4 regions of the Brachybacterium zhongshanense genome follow, and region 4 is predicted to be linked to each of the others. Evidence: riboswitches for the same ligand, from Rfam matches in the RefSeq annotation. Region 4 holds a riboswitch; each other region holds the start of a gene.
What was found. Region 4 has a riboswitch for thiamine pyrophosphate ahead of thiO (glycine oxidase ThiO). Riboswitches for the same ligand answer to the same signal wherever they lie in the genome.
Positions count from the first base shown of each region.

Region 1 (5,249 bases), 1.6 Mb from region 4:
ACGGTCCTGTCGGGAGCCGAGGAGCTGCGGGAGCGCTGGAAGCGCGGGGTCGGCGTGGTCGAGGGCGCGCTCGGCTTCGCGATCGGTCGCGAGTACGTGACCCGGCACTTCCCCGCATCCCACAAGGAGCGCATGGTCGTCCTCGTCGACGCCCTCGTCGACGCCTATCGCTCCTCGATCTCGCAGCTCGAGTGGATGACCCCGGCGACCCGGGAGAAGGCCCTCGAGAAGCTCGCGAAGTTCACGCCGAAGATCGGCTACCCCTCGGAGTGGCGGACCTACGAGGACCTCGAGGTGGTCCCCGGCGATCTGGTCGCCTCCGTGCGCGAGGCGCGCCGGGCCGACGCCGCCTTCGACTTCGCCAAGGTCGGCGGGCCGATCGACCCCCACGAGTGGCACATGACCCCGCAGACGGTCAACGCCTACTACAACCCCGGCGCCAATGAGATCGTCTTCCCCGCCGCGATCCTGCAGCCGCCGTTCTTCGACGCGGACGCCGACGACGCCGTGAACTTCGGAGGCATCGGCGCCGTGATCGGGCACGAGATCGGGCACGGGTTCGACGACCAGGGTTCGAAGTACGACGGCGACGGGAACATGGTCTCCTGGTGGACCGAGGAGGATCGGGCGGCCTTCGACGAGCGCACCGCGTCCCTCATCGCCCAGTACTCCGAGCTCAGCCCCCGCGACCTCGGCGACGAGCATCGCGTCAACGGCGCCCTGACCATCGGCGAGAACATCGGCGACCTCGGCGGCCTCTCGATCGCCGTGAAGGCGTACCTGGCCACCGCCGGCGAGTCGGCGGCCGAGGAGGTCGACGGCTTCACCGGCCTGCAGCGGGTCTTCCTCTCCTGGGCGACGGTGTGGCGCGCGAAGAACCGCCCGCAGGCCGCCGTCCAGCTGCTGGCCACCGACCCCCACTCCCCCGCCGAGTTCCGATGCAACATCACCGCGGGGCACATCGACGAGTTCCACGAGGCCTTCGGAGTGCGCGAGGGCGATGCCATGCACCGCGCCCTCGAGGACCGCGTCCGCATCTGGTGACCCGCCGATGAGACCGGAGGCCCCCTTCTACGTCGGGACCACTCGGCCCACGGCCGTCGGCTGGACCCGCATCGGACTGACGCTCCTGGCGGGCGTCGTCGCCACCGCGGTGCTCGCCCAGCGGCCGACGCTCGACTCGCCGCTGCTGCTGGTCGCGGCGATGGGCGTGTTCGTCCTGATCGCGCTGTGGACGTGGATGAACCAGCGCACCCGCTTCATCGTCGACGAGCACGGGGTGACCGTCAGCCTCGGCGGGTTCCTTCCGCGGCGTCCGTGGCCGCTCGAGCAGTTCCGCACCGTCCAGCTGCGCGAGGTCCCCGGTTCCAGCGTGGGGGTGACCGTGGGCGGCTACGGGTGGCGTCGAGGGCGGGCGATGTCCTCGACGCCTGAGGAGCTCAGGCCCGTCGGCGGACGGCGCATCTTCACCACCGGCGAGGCCCAGGAGACCTATCGGCTGCTGGTCACGCGCCCCGGGACCATGGTCGAGATCATCAGCCGCGAGGGACCCCACTTCCTCTTCTCCCCCGATGACCCGGTCGCGACCGCCGAGGCCGTCGACCAGGCGATCCGCGCACGCCGCTGAGCGCACGAGCCCGGGCTGCGGTATGCTCGCGGACGGTCATCCAACTGACAGGGGAGCACCATCCGGGTGCTGAGAGTGCGCAGCAGTGCGCAGACCCTCGAACCTGATCCGGGTCACACCGGCGTAGGGAGTCGGGATTTCCGCGGGAGCATCCCCGTCGCACGCCGTCGGCGCGCGACGCACGGCGCACGATCGTCCGCCGCTGCGATGCGCCTGCGCCCCTTCCGCTCGTGGAAGGAGTATGAGATGACGCGTTTCCGCACCGTGGATCTGCTGGTCACCGTCGCGATCGGCGCCGCCTTCGGCGTCGCGTTCCTGGGATATGGGGCGCTGTACAGCCTCATCGGCCCGCTCACCGCCCTGTTCCGGCCCGCCGAGGGGCTCCTGATGGGCATCTGGTTCCTGCCCGCGATGATCGCGGCTCTCGTCGTGCGCAAGCCCGGCGCCGCGCTCCTCGCCGAGCTCATCGCTGCCAGCCTCGAGATGCTCCTGGGCGGCCAGTGGGGCTGGGGCACCGTCGTCTCCGGGGTCCTGCAGGGCGGAGGCGTCGAGATCGCCTTCCTGGCCTTCCGCTACCGCCGATTCACGCTCCCGGTGGCGATCCTCGGCGGCGTGATCGCCGCAGCCCTGGAATGGGTCTATGAGCGCTTCGCCTACTACCCGGAGATGAGCTGGCCGTTCGCCATCGTCCTGCTGGGCTTCGCCCTGGTCTCCGGCGCGCTCGCCTGCGGTGCGCTGGGCTGGGCGGTCGTGCGCGCACTGGCGGAGACCGGTGCGCTGGACGCGCTGCCCGCGGGACGCGAGCACGCCGAGATGCGCCTCGTCGCACGTCGAGCCGCAGGTGAGGGCACACGGGAGAGCTCTGCCGAGGATGCTTCCGGCGCCTCCGGCACCCCGCGGGCAGGGTCCGGGGCCATCTCCGGATGACCTCTCTCGAGCTGCGTGGGCTCAGCTGGCGCCCGCAGTCGCGCCTGGACCCGACGGTCCACGACCTCACCCTGGAGATCCCCCGCGGTCAGCGGGTGCTCCTGACCGGAGCCAGCGGCAGCGGCAAGTCGACTGTTCTGCGGGCGCTCGCGGGTCTGCTCGATCCCGAGGCCGGGGAGCTCCGGGGCGAGGCCCCCGGGGCCGCGCGCCCCGGGGAGCGCGGTCTGCTGCTGCAGAACCCGACGAACGCTCTGATCGCTGCGACCGTCGGCCGCGAGGCGGCGTTCGGGCCGGAGAACGCGGCGCTCGACCGCGCCGAGATCGCCGATCGGGTCCGAGAGTCCCTCGACGCGGCCGGCGTCGACGTGGACTCCACCCGTCCGCCGTGGGAAGCCTCCGGGGGCCAGCAGCAGAGGATCGCATTGGCCGGGGCTCTCGCCCTCGGCCCGGGGGCGCTGCTGCTGGACGAGCCGACGTCCATGCTGGATGGCAGGACGGCGGGCACCGTCCGACGGGCGATCCTGGACGTGATCGGCGACGCGACGCTCGTCGTCGCCGACCACGATGTCGTGCCGTGGGCCGAGCACGTCGAGCGTCTCATCGTCCTCGGCGACGGAGCCCGCATCCTGGCCGACGGTCCCCCCGACGAGGTCCTCGAGGCGCATCCGCGACTCGTGCAGCCGCCCGTCGCGGGATCCCTGACGGGATCCATGACGGGAACCATGGCGGGGTCCGCGGCGGGGTCGGGATCGCTCGCGAGGCCTGTCGCAGGGCCGGGGCCCATCGCGGGCGGCGGCGAGCAGCCTCCGCCCGGCGACCAGGCTGCTCGGGCTCGGGGAGACGTCGTGGCCTCGCTCACCGACACCGCGATCGCCCGCCGCGACGGCACGTCCGGTGTGCTCGCCCGCGGCATCGATCTGACGCTGCGCGCGGGGACGCTGACCGTTCTCTGCGGCCCCAGCGGCAGCGGCAAGACGAGTCTGCTGCGGGTTCTCCTCGGCCTGGACGCCCCGGCCGGAGGCCGCGTCGACCCTCCGTCCGGGCGTGATCTCGCCTGGGTCCCGCAGAACCCCGAGCACTCCTTCGTCGCCGCCACCGTGCGCGACGAGGCGCAGGCCTCTCCCTGGGCGGATGACTCCGACCTCGTCGACCGCCTGCTGTCCGCCGCGGGCCTCGACCAGCTCGCAGAGGCGAACCCCTACACCCTGTCCGGCGGCGAGCAGCGTCGGCTGGCGATCGTCGCAGCCCTCGCGCAGAAGCCGCGCCTCCTGGTCCTCGACGAGCCGACGGTCGGGCTGGACCCCGAGCGCCGGAGCGCCGTGCTGGCGCTCCTGGAGGAGGCTGCTGCGAACGGCGGTGCGATCCTCGCCGCGACCCACGATGACCATCTGGCGGCTGCAGCGGATGCCCGCCTGGATCTGCCCGGCCCGGTGGCCGCAGCCGCGGCCGACGGGGCCCCGGGGGCCACGGGCGCCCCGGGACCGGACCGACGCGTCCTCCCCGTGATCCGTCGGCCGCGGATCCCCGCTGACGCGCTGAACCCGCTCGTCCTGTGCCTGATCGGCATCCTCGCCGCGATCGGATCCTTCGGAGTCCAGACCTGGCAGGGAGGCCTGCTGGCGCTGCTCCCCACGGTGCTGCTCGCGCCGCTCGCGATCCGCAGCCTGCGGGGAGCGGCAGTGCGGATGGCACCCATCGCGCTGTCCGCCGCCAGCCTCGCCTGGACCACTGCGCTCCTCGGCGACGCGCCCGCACTCTCCGCGGACGCCTGGCTGCTGGGCCTCAAGGAGGCCGCTCGGATCAGCGCCTTCGTCGCGCCCGGAGTGCTCGCGCTCGGCAGCATCGACGTCACCGCGCTCGGAGATGCGCTCGGAGGCCGCCTGCGGTGGCCGGCGCGGCCCGTCGCCGCCGGGGTCAGCGCCCTCGTGCGGGCATCGCATCTCGGTCGCCAGTGGGACACGATCGTCACCGCACGGACCCTGCGCGGCCTGGGCTCCCCGCGATCGCCGCGTCTGCTCGCCGGGGCCACCCTCGCTCTGCTGGTCGACGCTCTCCGCAGCGCGGAGCAGCAGGCCCTGGCGATGGACTCGCGCGGGTTCGCCACGGCCGCACGTCGCACCTGGGCGCTCCCGAGCCCCCTGCGTCGAGCCGACCTCGCCGGAGCCGGCATCGCCGCGCTGCTGCTGGTGTGGCCGACGCTCGCCCAGCTGCTCGCGGGATGGCCGTGAGCGCGCGTCGTACCCTGATGCGCATGGACGACGACACCGCACCCCCCCGCGAGGAGGATCCCTCGCAGGACACCACGACGGACGGCGCGCAGGATCGAGCACCGGATGGCGCACCCAACGGCGCCGGAGCCCCGGCGAGCACAGCCGGAGCCGGGCCGGAGGGAGGCCTCTCCGCCCAGGAGGAGGAGCTGATCGCGCTGGCGACCACGCTCATGGACCTGGCCCGCCAGGGCGACACCGAGCGCCTGGTGCCGGTCCTCGACCAGGGCGCTCCGCTGAACCTGCGCGACGCGGCGGGCAACACCATGCTCATGCTCGCCGCCTACCACGGCCATGCAGATCTCGTGCGCGCCCTCGCCTCCCGCGGCGCCGACGTGGACCTCGCCAACGACCGCGGACAGTCCCCGCTGGCGGGCGCGGTCTTCAAGGGCTTCACCGACGTGGTGGAGACTCTCGTGGAGGCGGGA
Region 1 is NZ_AP043790.1:1,875,850-1,881,098, forward strand. It holds gene ACZ5AJ_RS08460 (M13 family metallopeptidase) at 1-1,044, shown strand, start outside; gene ACZ5AJ_RS08465 (hypothetical protein) at 1,052-1,627, shown strand; TPP riboswitch at 1,667-1,774, shown strand; gene ACZ5AJ_RS08470 (ECF transporter S component) at 1,874-2,554, shown strand; gene ACZ5AJ_RS08475 (ATP-binding cassette domain-containing protein) at 2,551-4,782, shown strand; gene ACZ5AJ_RS08480 (ankyrin repeat domain-containing protein) at 4,806-5,249, shown strand, end outside.
Region 1: another riboswitch for thiamine pyrophosphate. It lies ahead of ACZ5AJ_RS08470 (ECF transporter S component); the one in region 4 lies ahead of thiO (glycine oxidase ThiO).

Region 2 (5,249 bases), 1.7 Mb from region 4:
GCAGGCCTCGCTCGCGCTGGGCTCGCTGCACCAGGTGGAGACGAAGGACGTCGAGGCCCCGGTGGTCGCCGGTCGCCGCGTGGGCCGCATCGTGCTGCGCTTCCTCGTCGATCCGCTCGACGGTGCGAGCGAGGACGATTCGGCCCGTCAGGCCCTGCACATGGTCATCGACCACCTCGAGCGCGGCACCGCCCTCGTCTCCCCCTCATCCGCCGTGCTGCTGACCCGCGGCCGGGGCGGCCGGTTCCGTCCCATCCCCTGGCGCTGATCCGACATCCCGGGAGGTCTGGCCGCAGGGCATCAGGGCCCCGAACCCGAACCCGAACCCGAACCCGAACCATGCTCGGCGGCGCTGACCGGTTCAGAGGTTGACCGTGACCTCGCCCTTCTCAGCGAGCTCCTCGGCGAGCGCCGAGGCCGCCTGGTCCTCCTGCTCCGAGATCATCTGCTGGGCGAGCTGATCACGGACGTCCTCGAAGTCGGGCACCTGAGAGGTGTCACCGCCCTGCGCGGTGAGCTGCTCCACCTGCGCGTCGTACTCCTCCTGGATCTCCTCATCGCTGGGCTCGGAGATGTCGCCCTCCTGGTCGACGTAGGCGGTCAGCTCGTACTGGGTGGCGGCGTCCTCGCGGACCTGCTCCTCGGTGCTCCCCTGGTCGACGAGCGCCTGGACGACCTCGTCCCCCGAGCCCATGCCGTTCTGCGCGGCGATCTCGTCGAGGGTGTCATCGACATCCTGATCGCTCGCCTCGATCCCGGCATCCTCCGCGCCCTGCTGCAGCAGCAGGTTGTCGACCAGCATGTCGGCGACCTGCCCGCGCAGCTCGCTCTCGTCGACCTCCTGCCCGGTGGTCTGTGATGCGGTCATGGCCTGCTGGTACTGCGACTGGTAGACCTCGACGAACTGCTCCTTGGTGATCTCCTCGCCGTTGACCTCCGCCACCGGGTCGGGGACGTCGGAGACGTCGGCCTCGGGGACGGCCGATCCGTCGGCCGAGGACGACTGACCGGCATCGCTCGCAGCCGATCCGCCGGCGTCGCTACCGGCGGACGCGTCGCCTCCCCCGCTGCATCCGGCGAGCGCCAGGACGGCGGTGAGGGAGAGCGCCGCAAGGGCGTGCTTGATCTGCATGGGGTGGTCCTCCTGTCGCGGACGTCTGCGGACGGCCCGGGCGACGGTACACGTCCTACCAGGGCATCGCGTCCCGGATGCGGACAGGGAGCACTGAGGCCGCATCCAGGAACAGTGGCGTTCCGGAACTCTGTCGCGCCGCCGCGCCATCGTGACCATCCGGGACCTTGGTCCTTAGGATGCCGATCGACGACAGCCTCGGTCCTCTGCAGACAGTCCTCTTCCCACCGCCCGTTCGTGAGGAGACGCGCATGTGGTACCAGTCCATCGACCCCCTGGGCTGCCTGCCGTTGTCGGCGCTGGTCGCCGCCCTGCCCATCGTCGTGTTCCTCCTGTGCCTGGTGGCGTTCAAGCTGTCCGGCATCAAGACGGCACTGATCGCCCTGGCCGTGCAGGTCGTCGTGGCGCTCGCAGTCTTCGGCATGCCGGCCTCGGCCGCCGCGGGCGCCGGGATGCTGGGAGCGCTGACGGCGATCTGGCCGATCGGATACATCATCGTGATGGCGGTGTGGCTCTACCGACTGAGCGTCGCCTCCGGTCATTTCGACGTCATCCGCGCCTCGATCGGTGCGGTCTCCGACGACCAGCGCATCCAGGTGCTGCTGATCAGCTTCGCCTTCGGCGCGTTCCTCGAGGGCGCGGCGGGATTCGGCGTGCCGATCGCGATCTGCGCGGCGCTGCTCGTGCAGCTGGGCTTCCGCCCCGTGCGGGCGGCCATGATCTCGCTGGTCGCCAATGCGGCCGCCGGTGCATACGGGGCGATCGGCGTGCCTGTGCTGGTGGGGGCACAGGTGACCGGGCTCGATGTGCTCGAGCTGTCGCGCGCCCTGGTGATCGTGCTGCAGCCGCTCACCCTGCTGATCCCGTTCCTCCTGGTGGTGATCCTCGATGGGCTGCGAGGGCTCCGGGAGACCTGGCCCATCGCTCTGGTGGTGACGATCGTGTTCAGCGGGATCCAGGCGGCGGTGCTGTGGTTCCTCGGCCCCGAGCTCGCGGATCTGGCCGCAGGCCTCGGAGCGATGGTCGCGATCTTCGCTCTGTGCAGGGTGTGGTCCCCGAAGCGGGTGTTCCGCGAGGCTGACGCCCCGGAGCCGGTCCGCACCGCAGCGCCGTCGCTGAAGGAGGTGGGAGTCGCCTGGAGCCCCTTCTACTTCCTCTCGCTGGTCATCCTGCTGTGGTCGATCCCGCCGGTGAAGGCGCTGTTCTCCGAGGGTCTGCCCTCCTTCTCGACGCTCGAGACCGGCATCCCGGGGCTTACGGGGAGCGTCACCACGGCCTCGGGAACCGTCGTGACCGCGACGTGGACCTTCAGCATCCTCGGAGCGACCGGCACCGCGATCCTGCTCGCGGTCCTGGCGACGTACCTGACGACTCCGCGGATCACGGCATCGATGCTGCTCGACGAGCTGCGCGCCACCATCGCGAGCCTGTGGAAGGCGCTCGCCCTGATCCTGGTCATCCTGGTCCTCGCGAACATCGCCAACTACTCCGGGGGCTCGACGTCGATGGGCACGGCGCTCGCCGCCACCGGCCGTCTGTTCCCGCTGATCGCGCCGGTGATCGGGTGGATCGGAGTGTTCCTCACGGGATCGGTCGTCAACAACAACACCCTGTTCGCGCCGCTGCAGGTCGCGACTGCCGAGACCATCGGCTTCACGCCGTCCACCCTGGTCGCGGCCAACACCGCCGGAGGGAACGCCGCCAAGGTGATCTCGCCTCAGTCGATCGCGATCGCTGCAGGCGCCGTGGGCCTGTCCGGCCGGGAGAGCGAGATCCTGCGAGCCTCGATCCTCTACAGCCTGGGGATGCTGGCCTTCCTGTGCGTGTGGATCTTCGTCCTCACCCTCATGGGCGGCTGAGCCGTACGGTCCTCTCTCCTCGCTCTCCTCGCTCTCCTCGTCCGAGGACGGTCCGCCGCACTCCGGGACGGTGCACTGCACTCCGGGACGGTGCGCTGCGCACCGGCACCCATGTGATAGACAGTCCGCGACCCCACGGGGGCCCTCGGCAGAGGGCTGAGACCGGGCTGCAGCCGCCCGGGACCGTAGAACCTGATCCGGCTAGCACCGGCGTAGGAAGAGAGGCCGCAGATGACTGTGCGCTCCCCGCTGTCCGAGCAGTACCCCTCGCACTCCCTGGACCATCTGGAGGATCCCGAGCACGGGATCCGGGTTCCGGTGACCCGCATCGACCTGGAGCCCACCGGTGAGGTCCCCAACGAGCCGTTCATGGTGTACCGGACCGCCGGCCCCGGCAGCGTCCCCGAGGAGGGGCTGGCGCCGATGCGCAGTCCGTGGATCGCCGAGCGCGGCGACACCGAGGAGCATGAGGCGCGCGCACGGAGACTGGCCGACGACGGCCGGGCCGCCTTGCGCCGCGGCAGTCCGTCGCAGCAGTGGCGGGGCCGTCGGCCCCTCCCCCGTCGGGCGCTGCCCGGGCGGACCGTCACCCAGATGCACTACGCGAGGCGCGGCATGATCACCCCCGAGATGCGCTTCGTGGCGCTGCGGGAGGGTTGCGACGTCGAGCTGGTGCGCTCCGAGGTCGCCGCCGGACGGGCGATCATCCCCGCGAACGTCAACCATCCGGAGTCCGAGCCCATGATCATCGGCCGGGCGTTCCTGGTGAAGATCAACGCCAACATCGGCAACTCAGCCGTCACCAGCTCCATCGCGGAGGAGGTCGAGAAGCTACGCTGGGCCTCCCGCTGGGGCGCGGACACCCTGATGGACCTGTCCACCGGCGACGACATCCACACCACCCGCGAGTGGGTGATCCGCAACTCCCCGATCCCCATCGGCACGGTCCCGATCTACCAGGCTCTCGAGAAGGTCGACGGCGACGCCTCGGCGCTGACCTGGGAGGTCTATCGCGACACCGTCATCGAGCAGTGCGAGCAGGGCGTGGACTACATGACCGTCCACGCCGGAGTGCTCCTGCGCTACGTGCCGCTGACCGCGGACCGGGTCACCGGCATCGTCTCGCGGGGCGGATCGATCATGGCCGGGTGGTGCCTCGCCCATCACCAGGAGAACTTCCTCTACACCCGCTTCGACGAGCTGTGCGAGATCTTCGCACGGTACGACGTCGCGTTCTCCCTCGGGGACGGGCTGCGACCCGGTTCCCTGGCCGACGCGAACGATGCCGCACAGTTCGCCGAGCTGGACACCTTGGCCGAGCTCACCCATCGGGCCTGGGAGCACGACGTCCAGGTGATGGTGGAGGGACCCGGCCATGTGCCGCTGCACAAGGTGCGGGAGAACGTCGAGCGCCAGCAGGAGCTGTGCTCCGGGGCGCCGTTCTACACGCTGGGTCCGCTGGTCACGGACATCGCCCCGGGCTACGACCACATCACCTCGGCGATCGGGGCGACGGAGATCGCCCGCTACGGCACGGCGATGCTCTGCTACGTCACCCCGAAGGAGCATCTGGGGCTGCCGGACCGGGAGGACGTGCGCGCCGGCGTCGTGACGTACAGGATCGCCGCGCATGCCGCGGACATCGCCAAGGGTCATCCGGGGGCGGCCGCCCGCGACGCCGCGCTGTCCAGGGCCCGCTTCGAGTTCCGGTGGCGGGATCAGTTCGCACTGGGCCTGGACCCGGAGACCGCCGAGTCGTTCCATGACGAGACGCTGCCCGCCGAGCCGGCCAAGACCGCGCACTTCTGCTCCATGTGCGGGCCGAAGTTCTGCTCGATGAGGATCTCCCAGGACATCCGGGACACCTACGGCAGCGCGGAGGCGCAGGTTGCGATCGCCGGGATGCAGGAGCGCAGCCGGGAGTTCGTCGAGCGGGGAGGAGCCATCTATCTGCCGGATCCGACTGTCGTCGGCGACGACGGGACCACCCCTCGCCCCGTGCCGTGACCCGATCGTGACCGGAGGGTCCGGGCGCTGATCGGATGCTGAGCAGGCCCGGGGTCCATCGCACCCTCGTTGCATGAGCCTGTCGACCGTCCCCGCGCGCCCGGCGAAGACCTCGTTGCCCGTCGGCACCGTGCCCGGCACCACGGCGACGCACTGCCCGTACTGCGCCCTGCAGTGCGCCCAGTCGTTGACCGTGGGGCCGGGAGCCGCATCGGACGGCTCCGGGGAGGTCACCGTGGACGGGCGGGACT
Region 2 is NZ_AP043790.1:1,725,056-1,730,304, forward strand. It holds gene ACZ5AJ_RS07785 (hypothetical protein) at 1-268, shown strand, start outside; gene ACZ5AJ_RS07790 (SurA N-terminal domain-containing protein) at 362-1,132, opposite strand; gene ACZ5AJ_RS07795 (L-lactate permease) at 1,384-2,991, shown strand; TPP riboswitch at 3,118-3,228, shown strand; gene thiC (phosphomethylpyrimidine synthase ThiC) at 3,223-4,998, shown strand; gene ACZ5AJ_RS07805 (molybdopterin oxidoreductase family protein) at 5,072-5,249, shown strand, end outside.
Region 2: another riboswitch for thiamine pyrophosphate. It lies ahead of thiC (phosphomethylpyrimidine synthase ThiC); the one in region 4 lies ahead of thiO (glycine oxidase ThiO).

Region 3 (5,249 bases), 760 kb from region 4:
CCATCCCGCGAGGAGAGGATGAGGAGAGGCGCCGTCCGTGGTTTGATCGGACGATGACGCCCACCATGAGATCCGCGCAGCCCTCCCGACCCGACCGGCCCGCGTCCTCGGCGAGCTCAGGATCCGCGCCGCAGCCCGGGACCCAGCGCCCGACCGGGTCCTCCGAGCGTGGCGCACGCCGGGGGCGCCTCCCTCGCCGAGATCTGCTCGCGCTCCCGCCCGCGCTGCTGGCGTCGTCGGCCCTGATCGCCGGATGCACCGCCGACGACGACCTGCCGGTGGTGCCGGAGGATCTCCGCTCCGACGTCACCCCCGAGGAGCCCCAGGCGCCCGGCACCATCGCCGGTCGCATGACGCCCTTCACCGCACGCATGCTCGGCGCCGTCGACCGTGCCGAGACCAACGTCGTCTGCTCACCGATCTCCGCTCAGATCGCCCTGACCATGGCCGGTCTCGGTGCCGCGGGCGACACCCTCGCGCAGATGGAGGACGTCCTCGGCGGTGACATGACCACCCTCGCGCAGGCGGCCGCGACGCTGAAGCAGGTGCTCGTCGAGGTCGGTCAGGCCGAGCGGGATGCCGCGGAGGAGGACGACGCCGAGGACATGCCCGATCCGGCCTCCGCCGTCCTCGCCGACGCGGCCTGGATCCAGGACGGTCTCGACGTCGAATCCGACTACCTCGACGACCTGGCCCGGTACCTCGACGTCGGCCTGCACACCGCCGACTTCACCGAGGACTCCGAGCGAGAGTCCGCCCGCGAGGACATGAACGCGTTCGTCGACGAGCAGACGGACGGCCTCATCCCCGAGCTCGTCCCCGCCGACGCCCTCAGCGCATCCACGCGCCTCGCGCTCATCAACGCCCTCCACCTCCAGGCCGCATGGACCAAGACTCTCACCGTGCTCGGGGACCGGTCCTTCACCCGCTCCGACGGCCCCGCTGTCGACGTCCCCATGCTCGGGGCCGACACCACCAGCTGGTACGAGGACGACCTCGCCCAGGCCACGATGCTGACCACCTACGGCGGCGACCTCGGCCTCGTGCTGGTCCGCCCGACGGGGACCCTGTCCGACATCCTCGACGCCTGGGCCCCCGACGGCTCGGGCGGCGCCGACGGCGAGTCCGTCCTCGACGCTCTCCTGACGGCGATGGGCGAGCAGGGCGAGCCGGTCCAGGTCGCCCTGCCCGCCTTCGACATCGACTGGTCGGCATCCCTCGTCGATCTGCTGAGCGACCTCGGCATGACGGACGCCCTCGGGGACGCCGCCGACTTCTCCGGCATCACCGGTGCTGCGGATCTCCAGATCACCGAGGTCCTGCAGAAGGCCGTCATCACCGTGGACGAGCACGGCATGGAGGCCGCCGCTGCGACCGCCGTGATGATGGAGGAGGGCGCCGCGGACATCGGCGAGCCCCGCACCCTCGACCTCGACGTCCCCTTCCTCTACCTCGCCATCGAGACCTCGACCCTGACGCCCCTGGTCGTCGGCTGGATCGGCGATCCCTCCCAGACCCGCGACTGACCACGCAGCGGCCCGGCGACGCAGGCAGGTCAGACGGCGTCGAGCGCCTGCTGCCAGAAGGCCGCCTCGAGGCGCGTGGCGGTGCGGAAGATTCGCGTGAGCTCAGCCAGGCGACGATCCGTGAGCGCCTCGACGGGGTTCGCAGCGGTGGCGAGGGCACCGGCTGAGGTGCGGTCGCCAGCCCCGACCTGCGCATATGTCGGGCCCGCTGGTGCCGGGCCCGCTGCTGCGGAGCCGATGCCTGCGGGGCCGATGCCTGCGAGCTCGTCGAGGCGGGCGATGGCCGCACGGGCCGAGGCCTGGAAGTCCTCGCCCGCGTACTCCGCGATCCAGTCGCCGTAGGCGTGCTCGGGCCGTCCCTCGAGGCGCGGAGCGAGGCGGGTCCCGATCTCCGCGTAGCCGATCGCGCACGGTGCGAGGGCGACATGGAGGTCCAGGAGATCGCCGGAGGCGCCGCAGTCCAGGACGAAACGGGTGTAGGCGACGGTCCCCATGCGCTCATCGGTCGCCTCGAGCTCGGCGGGGGATATGCCCCATGACGCGGTCAGACGAGCATGCAGGGAGGTCTCGGTGAGGACGCCCGAGAGCGCGTACGAGGCCTGACGGATGTCGTCCAGGCTGCGCGCCTTGTATGCGGCCAGGGCGTAGGCGCGGGCGAACTGGATGAGGAACAGATAGTCCTGGACGAGATAGTCCTGGAACGCCGGGAGCGGCAGCGTGCCTTCTCCCAGCTGCTCGACGAAGTCGTGGCGGGTGTAGGCGTCCCAGTCGTCGGCGGTCTCGGCGCGCAGGTGCTCGAACAGGGTCATCGGCGCGCCTCCTCGAGGTCTCGCGCGGCCGGGGCGAGGCGCGCGTCCGCGTAGGCGGAGTCGAAGAAGCGCAGCTCGAGGTCGACCGCGCGGGAGAAGGCCCCGTGCACGGCGGCGAGCCGATCAGTCCCGTCGGGATCAGTCCCGTCGCGATCGTCCCTCTCGAGGTCTGCACCCGCGCGATCGAGCTCCGAGCGGAGGAAGGCGACGAACCCGCGGAAGCCGGGATTGTCGTGCAGCCCGATCCACTCGGCGTGCACGAAGCTCTCCGGGAGCGGATGCGGGGCGGCCTGCGCCCAGTCGAGGTAGAGCCATTCGGTCACGAGCAGGACCGCGAGCACGACCGCATAGTCGCGGGAGGCGGCGGCCTCGCGGAACAGGTCCAGGAAGCCCGAGGTGGCCTCCGAATCGGGGATGGTCGCACGCCGCTGCTCGTCGACGCCGAGAGCGTCGAGGGCCCGCAGGAAGTAGGTGTTCTCGTCTCCGGCGACCTCTCCCGCGAACTGTGCGAGGCGCAGGCGGGCGGTCGGGGTGTCGGCCGCTGCGATCCCGGCGCCGATCAGCATGAGGAAGCTGTCCAGGAACCGATGGTCCTGGACCAGATAGCCGGCCATGACGTCATCGGGGACCTCGCCGGTGTGCAGCTCCCGCACGAAGCGGTGGCCGACGGCGAGGTCCCAGGTGGGGCCGGAGCCCTGCCGGAGACGGGCGGTGAAGGTGGAGCCGGTGGCGGTGGAGGCGCTGCCGGGGTCCTCCGGACGAGTCCGGGGAGCGGGCGGCTCCTCCGAGCGCAGGCCTTCCGAGCGCAGTTCTTCCATGACATTCCTCCGCGAGCATTGACTCGATCAGGTTCCTCGGGTGTGTTCTCAGCCCCGGCGGGGCACCCCGTGTCCGCCGACGAGCGTAGCGGATCCCGGAGCAGGAGGGGGAGGAGCGGATGCGTGCTGGGGACAGCCTGCCTAGGGTGGGTGCATGGACAGCGGAAGCGAGGGCGCCGGCCCGTCGGAGGACTGCGGCGACTCGCCGAGACCGTCGCTCGAGGCGTTCCGCGCGCTCGTGCTGGACCCGACGATGCAGGTGGTCGTCAGCGACCTCGACGGCGTGCTCCGCCGCTTCGACGAGCATCTGTGGGAGCGTCTGGATGCGCACCTCGGCCGGCCGACGGACACCGCCTATCGAGCGATCCTGCGCAGCCCGCTGCTGGGGGAGGTGGTCCGCGGGCGTGCCACCCATGCGCAGTGGCGGCAGCGGATCCTCGAGGATCTCGAGGCCGACGGCATCGACCCCGACACGGCGCACGAGGCGCTCAGGACCTGGCTCGACAGCGCTCCCGCGCTCGATCGCGGCGTGCTCGGCGTGCTCGAGGACGCTCGGCGCGCGGGTCGGGAGGTCTTCGTCTTCACCAACGGCACCGACCGGGTGCGCGAGGAGCTGCGCGGATTCGGCCTGGACAGGATGCTCCGGCCCGATGGCTCCGGGGACCGTCTGCTGAACTCGGCCGAGCTCGGCGCCGCGAAGCCCGACGCCGAGGCCTACGATGCCGCGCACGCCCGCATCCAGCAGGTCCTCGGGCGGAGCATCCCGCGCTCGGCGGTGGCCTTCCTCGACGACTCCGCCCGGCATGTCAGCGGTGCGCGCGAGGCGGGCTGGCGGGCCGTCCTGCTCCGGGACTGACGCTCCCCGGCTGACGCGCCCCGGCCGATGCGCCGCGGCGGTCATCGCCCCAGCGCGGTGAGCAGCTCGCCGACGTCGGCCGCGGCGCAGTCGAAGGCCTGGTCGGCATAGCCCTCGACCCCGGAGCTGACGATCGAGCCGTTGGCGACATGCAGCACGAGCGGTGCGTGAGCGGCCGGATATCCGCAGGCGATCAGCAGGGTGCGCAGGTCCTCGTCCATGCCGGGGCGGGATGAGCGCATGCGCTCGTGCAGCAGCGGGCTCTCGCGCACCCCGTCGAGCGCCGCGCCGACGCGGCCGACGATGCCCTCGGGAGTGTCCCCCCAGATCGTGCGGATGACGCGCGCCCCGATCTCGGCGGGGGCCAGGCCCGGGTGCGCGCCCTCGAGGGCCTCGCGGGTGGCCTGGGCGCGCACCTCCTCGTCGGCCTCGAGGCATCGCACGAGCAGATCCTCGCGGGTGGAGAAGTAGTAGCCGACGGAGCTCGAGGGGACACCGGCGACCTCGGCGACCCTGCGATGCGACACCGCCTGCATCCCCTCCGCGTGCAGCAGCTCCCGCGCCGCCTCCAGGATCGCCGCACGGCGCTCGACGGCACGGCTCTGCTGTGCTCTCTCGGACACACCCGCCTCCTTGTCTTGGACGACCGTCCAAACTCGTCGTAGTCCGCTCCGGGGCGTTCGGCCCGCCTCCGGGCGGACGCTCCGGTCTCATCGTCCTCCCCTCGCGGCGACTGCGAGAGAAAGTCCAGGTCATGAGCATCCAGGTGGATGGTCCCGTGTGGACCGACGCGGCCGGCGCCGAGAAGCCCGCGTTGGTCTCCGCGATGCCGATGGTGACGACGGCGGTCGAGCCGACGGCAGTGCCTCCGACGGCGGTCCCTGCGATGCCCTCTGCGTCGGCGCGCGTGCCGGGACGGGCGTCGATGGTCGCACTGATGTCCGTGCTGATCGGGGCCGTCGCGCTCCCGTCGCTCGGGATCGACATGTATCTCGCGTCGCTGCCGGAGATCCGGGAGGTCTTCGGCGTGCCCGTGGGGATCTCGCAGCTGACGCTGACGCTCTTCATGCTCATGCTGGGCATCGGGCAGCTCGTCGGCGGAGCCGTCTCCGACGCGGTCGGGCGTCGTCGGCCCCTGATCCTCGGGCTCGCGCTGTTCGTGACCGGTTCCGTGCTCGCGGCGCTCGCGCTCGGCATCACCCTCCTGCTGGTCGCCCGTGTGCTGCAGGGAGCGGGCGGC
Region 3 is NZ_AP043790.1:2,684,457-2,689,705, reverse strand. It holds gene ACZ5AJ_RS12035 (serpin family protein) at 66-1,526, shown strand; gene ACZ5AJ_RS12030 (TenA family protein) at 1,556-2,335, opposite strand; gene ACZ5AJ_RS12025 (TenA family protein) at 2,332-3,153, opposite strand; TPP riboswitch at 3,141-3,233, opposite strand; gene ACZ5AJ_RS12020 (HAD family hydrolase) at 3,308-4,009, shown strand; gene ACZ5AJ_RS12015 (TetR/AcrR family transcriptional regulator) at 4,051-4,632, opposite strand; gene ACZ5AJ_RS12010 (Bcr/CflA family efflux MFS transporter) at 4,764-5,249, shown strand, end outside.
Region 3: another riboswitch for thiamine pyrophosphate. It lies ahead of ACZ5AJ_RS12025 (TenA family protein); the one in region 4 lies ahead of thiO (glycine oxidase ThiO).

Region 4 (5,249 bases):
GCGACCGCCGCGGCCGCGGAGTCGACCTTGGGCGTGCCCAGCACGTCGGTGCCGTGGATGACCTGGCGGTGCAGGTTGGAGAGGTCCACGACGTCGTCGTCGACGATGCCGAGGGTGCCGATGCCCGCCCCCGCGAGGTACTGCAGGGCAGGGGTCCCGAGCCCTCCGGCGCCGATGACCAGCACGCGCGCGTTCCCGAGGCGGCGCTGCCCCAGCGTGCCGATGCGCGCGAGGGTGATCTGGCGGCGGAAGCGCTCGATCTGGGCGGGGGTCAGCTCGGGCCCGGGCTCGACCAGCGGAGGGAGGCTCACCATGACTCGGCCTCCCGTCCGCGAGGGGCGTCGGCGGCGACGGCGGCGACGGGGTCGATCAGGCCGTCGAAGGCCGAGGAGGCGCGGGCGAGACGACGCCGCGGGATGCGCCCGGCGAGCGCAGCGGAGCGCCCCGCGCGGACGGCAAGGTCCATGGCGCGGGCCATCGCCTCGGGGTCCTGGGCGCGGGTCACGGCGGAGGCGGCGAGGACCGCCGAGCAGCCCAGCTCCATGGCGAGCGCCGCATCGGAGGCCGTGCCGATGCCGGCGTCGAGGACGACGGGCACGCCGGCGCGCTCGCAGATCAGCTCGATGCTGTGGGGGTTCAGGATGCCCAGGCCGGTGCCGATCGGCGATCCCAGCGGCATGACGGCGGCCGCTCCCGCGTCCTCGAGCCGACGGGCCAGGGCGGGGTCGTCGGTCGTGTACGGCAGGACCGTGAAGCCGCGGCGGACCAGCTGCTCGGTGGCCTCGAGCAGCTCGATCCCGTCGGGCAGGAGGGTGTCCTCGTCGGCGATGACCTCGAGCTTGATCCAGTCGGTCTCGAGGGCCTCGCGGGCCAGCTCGGCGGTGAGGATCGCGTCGCGGGCGCTGTAGCAGCCGGCGGTGTTGGGCAGCACGCGGATGCCGAGGCGCCGGATCATGGCGAACACGGAGTTGCCGGTCTCGGCGGAGAAGCGGCGCATGGCGACGGTGGTCAGGGCGGTCCCGGAGGCGACCAGCGCCCGTTCGAGGGCGGCCAGGTCGGTCGCGCCCCCGGTCCCCATGATCAGGCGCGAGGAGAGCGGCTCCCCGGCGATGACCAGAGGATCCTCGGTCAGGACGGCGGTGGTGCCCATGCTCAGCCTCCTTGGACGGCGGTGACGAACTCGCAGCGGGCCCCGGCGGCCAGCGGCGTCGCGGCCCAGCGGCTGCGGGGGACGACGGCGTCGTCGAGGGCGACGGCGACGCCGAGCGCTCCGCCGTCGGCCGATCGTCCGTCCTCGCCGACCTGCTGACCGAGCCTATGGGCGACCAGGTCCCGGACGGTCCAGGCCGCGGGGACCTCGACCTCCTCGGCGTTGACGCTCAGCGTGATGGTCATCGGGCCTCCTCGAGGGCGGGGGACGCGCTCGTGCGCGCGGGCTGCGGTGCGGGGGTGAAGCGGTCGGGCCGGACGGCGTCCATCAGCTCGGCGTGCTCGGGCGGGAGCGGCGCGCCGTCGACCAGGTCGGCGGTGCGCTGCGCGGCCCACGCCGAGAGCAGGATCCCGTGACGGTGGCATCCGGTGGAGACGATCACGCGAGGATCGGTCGGGACGGCGCCGAGCAGGGGCATGTCGTCGGGGGTGCCGGGGCGGTCGCGGGTGGTGACCTCGATCAGCTCGGTCTCGCGGATCGCCGGGAGGATCTCGGCGGCATCCTGCAGCAGCTGCAGCACACCGCCGGTGGAGGTGCCTGCCAGGTCGTCCTCCCGGCTGGTGGCGCCGAGCACGAGGGTCCGGTCGTCCCGCGGGACGAGATAGACGGGCCGGCCGCGCACGATCGCGCGCACGGTGCGGCCCACCAGGTTCTCCTCCCCCGGCAGCAGCAGGGAGTCGGGGACGCGCAGGCGCAGCACGTCTCCGCGCACGGGCCGCATCGCCAGGTCGAGAGCGCGGTGGGGGCCGTCGATCCCGGGGACGCCGAGCCCGGCGGCCAGGATGATCCTGTCGGCGGGGGCCGCGTCGTCGTCGGCCTCCGGGAGGGGGTCGAGCTCCGCGAGGGAGCGGACGGCGCCGAGGCGGATCGGGACGGCGGGCCCGTCGGGGCCGTCGGCCTCGAGGTCGGCGCGGACCGCGGCGGCGAGGCGGCGCGGATCGACCTGGTGGTCGCTCTCGAGGAGCACGCCTCCGCTGATGCCGCGCAGGAGGGCGCCCTCCTCGCGCCGCGCCTCGGCGCCGGTCAGCTCGCGCACGGAGGCGCCGCTGCGCCGCTGCACGGCGGCGAGGTCGCTCAGGGCTGCGAGGTCGCCCGCGTCGCGGCCGACGACGAGGGTCGAGGCATCGCGGTAGCCCGGATCGGGCAGAGGGTCCGCCCCGGCCGACGAGCGGGCCGCGCTGCGCTCGGCGAGGCGGGCGGCGAGCGCGCGATGGTCCTGCTCGGCCTCGCGCATCATCCGCCACAGCGGGCTCTGGCCGTACTGCATCTCGGCGGCGGGCGCGAGCATCCCGGCGGCGGCGAAGGTCGCCTGCTCGGCGACCCCGGTGGAGCGGATCTCGACGCGATGCCCGCGACGGCGCAGCTCATGGGCGGTGAGCAGGCCGACGATGCCTGCTCCGATGATGACGACACGCTGCACGGGCGCATTCCTCCTGACGACGGCATGATCCGCATCCAGTGCTGGTGGTCGGCGCCTCGCGCCCTCTCAGCCCGCCGACCGGGCTCCCACGGAACGGAGCCGAGTCTACGCGCCCCCGATCGGCGCTGTCGGGCCGTCCGGCGGGTCCTGCTGTGGGACGCTGTGCGCATGACCGCTGATCAGCAGACCCCCTCCCGGCGACGCGCGAGCCGGGACGAGACCGGCGAGCAGCGCCGAGCCGCCCTCGCGAGCGCGCGCCTGTACGTGTGCGTGGACCTCTCCCGCGGGCTCGATGACCTGCTCGCCTTCGCCGACGCCGCCTTCCGCGGGGGCGTGGACATCCTCCAGGTGCGCGACAAGGGCGCCGAGGCCCGTGCCGAGGTCGAGGCGCTGCGGGCGCTGCGTCCCGTCGCCGACGCCCACGGCGCGCTGCTCGCCGCCAATGACCGGGCCGACGTGGCGGTGCTCGCCGGCACCGATGTGCTCCACCTCGGGCAGGGGGATCTGACCACGGCGGATGCTCGCGCGCTGGTCGGTCCCGACGTCCTCGTCGGCCGCTCCACCCGCACCCTCGAGCAGATGCACGAGGCCGACGCCGATCCCGGCATCGACTACTTCTGCACCGGGCCCGTCTGGGCGACGCCGACGAAGCCGGGCCGCGAGCCCGTCGGCCTCGACCTCCCCCGTGCGGCCGCCGAGCGGACCGGTCCCGAGCCCAAGCCGTTCTTCGCGATCGGCGGGATCGATGCGGACCGCGTGCCGGAGATCCTGTCGACGGGTGCCGAGCGCATCGTCGTCGTGCGGGCCGTGACCGCTGCGGAGGATCCGGAGGCCGCCGCGCGCGCCCTCAGGGAGGCGCTCGACGCCAGCTGACGGCCCGCCGCTCAGCGGGAGCTGACGACCTCCACCGCGAGTGCCCTCACAGCGTCCGCGTCCAGCACCGTCACCTGCAGGCGCGGATCCGGGGCGGTGGGGTCGAGCGCCTCCATCAGGAGCACCTCCTCGGGCGTCGGATAGAGGCTGACCTGTCGCACTCCCGCATCGCTCGAGCGCACGGAGGTGAGCACCGCGATCCCGCGGGCCGCCGCGAGCCGGCGCGCCATCGCGCTGGTCTCCGTCAGCTCCGAGGCGCGCAGCACGACCCGGCGCTGCGGGGCGCTCTCCGTCGGCGAGTCGTGGACGGGGCTGTCCCCGGCAGTCCCGTCGGGGTCGATCACCGCGGCGAGGCGCCCGGCCGCCTGGGCAGGGCGCAGCGGCGTGAAGCGATGGATCCCGCTTCCCGTGACCTCCTCCTCGAGGACGCCGTCGGGATCGACGTACCAGTGGACGCGACGGGTCGCGGCGCCGTCCACGGTCCGCACCGTCCGCTCGAGGGTGGTGAAGACCGCGGCGGTCCGGCGCAGGACGAGGACCTCGGCGAGCTCCGGGTCCGGCCGCAGCCCCTCCGCCCCCGTCCCCGGGTCGCGGAACGGCTCGAGCCGGCCGGCTGCGAGCAGGCCCCGCACAGCGACCTCGGCGGCCTCCTCGACCCGGTCCGGCCGGGCGTCGAGCCAGGGCAGCGCGGACGGCTGACGCGCATCGGTCCCCTCCAGGCCGACGAGCTGCTCGTCGGTCAGGGACAGCAGCGGCTCCGGCTCCGAGGCGCCGGCGCGTGCGAGCACCGAGCCCGTGCCGTGCGCGCGAGGGCCTGCGGCGCGGGCGTCGTCAGGGCGGGGGCGGGCTGGGCGATCACCGGGTTCGCTCATCGTGCGAGCGTAACGGGCTCAGGACAGGGGGGACGACAATGGGAGGGTGCCGCAGCTCGATCGGGCGACTTCGGCACGCCCCGTCGGCCCGATCCCCGTCGATCCCGAGGAGGAGACGACCTCGATGACCGCCCGCACCCTCTCGCAGGACCCGCCGCAGGGCACCCCTCCCCGCTCGCCGATCGACCTGAACGCCGACCTCGGCGAGGGCTGGGGCGCCTGGTCGATGGGCGATGACGAGGCCATGCTCGACATCGTGACCACGGCGAACATCGCCTGCGGAGGCCATGCCGGGGACCCCTCGACGATGCGCAGGGCCGTCGGCGCCGCCCATGCGCGCGGGGTCGCGATCACCGCGCACGTCGCCTACCCGGATCTGCTGGGATTCGGCCGACGGCGCATGGACATCGCTCCCGCGGAGCTGACCGATCAGGTGATCGCCCAGACCGGGAGCCTGCTCGCGATCGCCGGAGCGGTCGGCGCCCGGGTCGTCGGCATCAAGCCGCACGGAGCCCTCTACAACACCCTCGCCCATGACGCGGCGCAGGCCGATGCGGTGATCGCTGCGGTCCTGGCTCTGCAGGGGATCGCCGGGGACCTGCTGCTGGTGGCCGCTCCGGGATCGGTGGTCGCCGCGCGCGCGGAGGCGGCGGGGATCGGCGTCGTGCTCGAGGGCTTCGCCGACCGCGCCTACCTCGCCGACGCCTCCCTCGCCCCGCGGCGCGAGCCCGGCGCCGTGCTCGTCGACCCCGAGGAGGTCGCCGCGCAGGCTCTCGAGCTGGCGCTGGACGGCCGCGCCAGGATCCACGGAGGCGGACCGGCCCGGGTCCCGGTGCCCTGCCGCAGCATCTGCCTGCACGGGGACACGCCCGGC
Region 4 is NZ_AP043790.1:3,446,028-3,451,276, reverse strand. It holds gene ACZ5AJ_RS15305 (ThiF family adenylyltransferase) at 1-314, opposite strand, end outside; gene ACZ5AJ_RS15300 (thiazole synthase) at 308-1,150, opposite strand; gene thiS (sulfur carrier protein ThiS) at 1,153-1,395, opposite strand; gene thiO (glycine oxidase ThiO) at 1,392-2,630, opposite strand; TPP riboswitch at 2,625-2,730, opposite strand; gene thiE (thiamine phosphate synthase) at 2,799-3,503, shown strand; gene ACZ5AJ_RS15280 (hypothetical protein) at 3,515-4,375, opposite strand; gene ACZ5AJ_RS15275 (LamB/YcsF family protein) at 4,500-5,249, shown strand, end outside.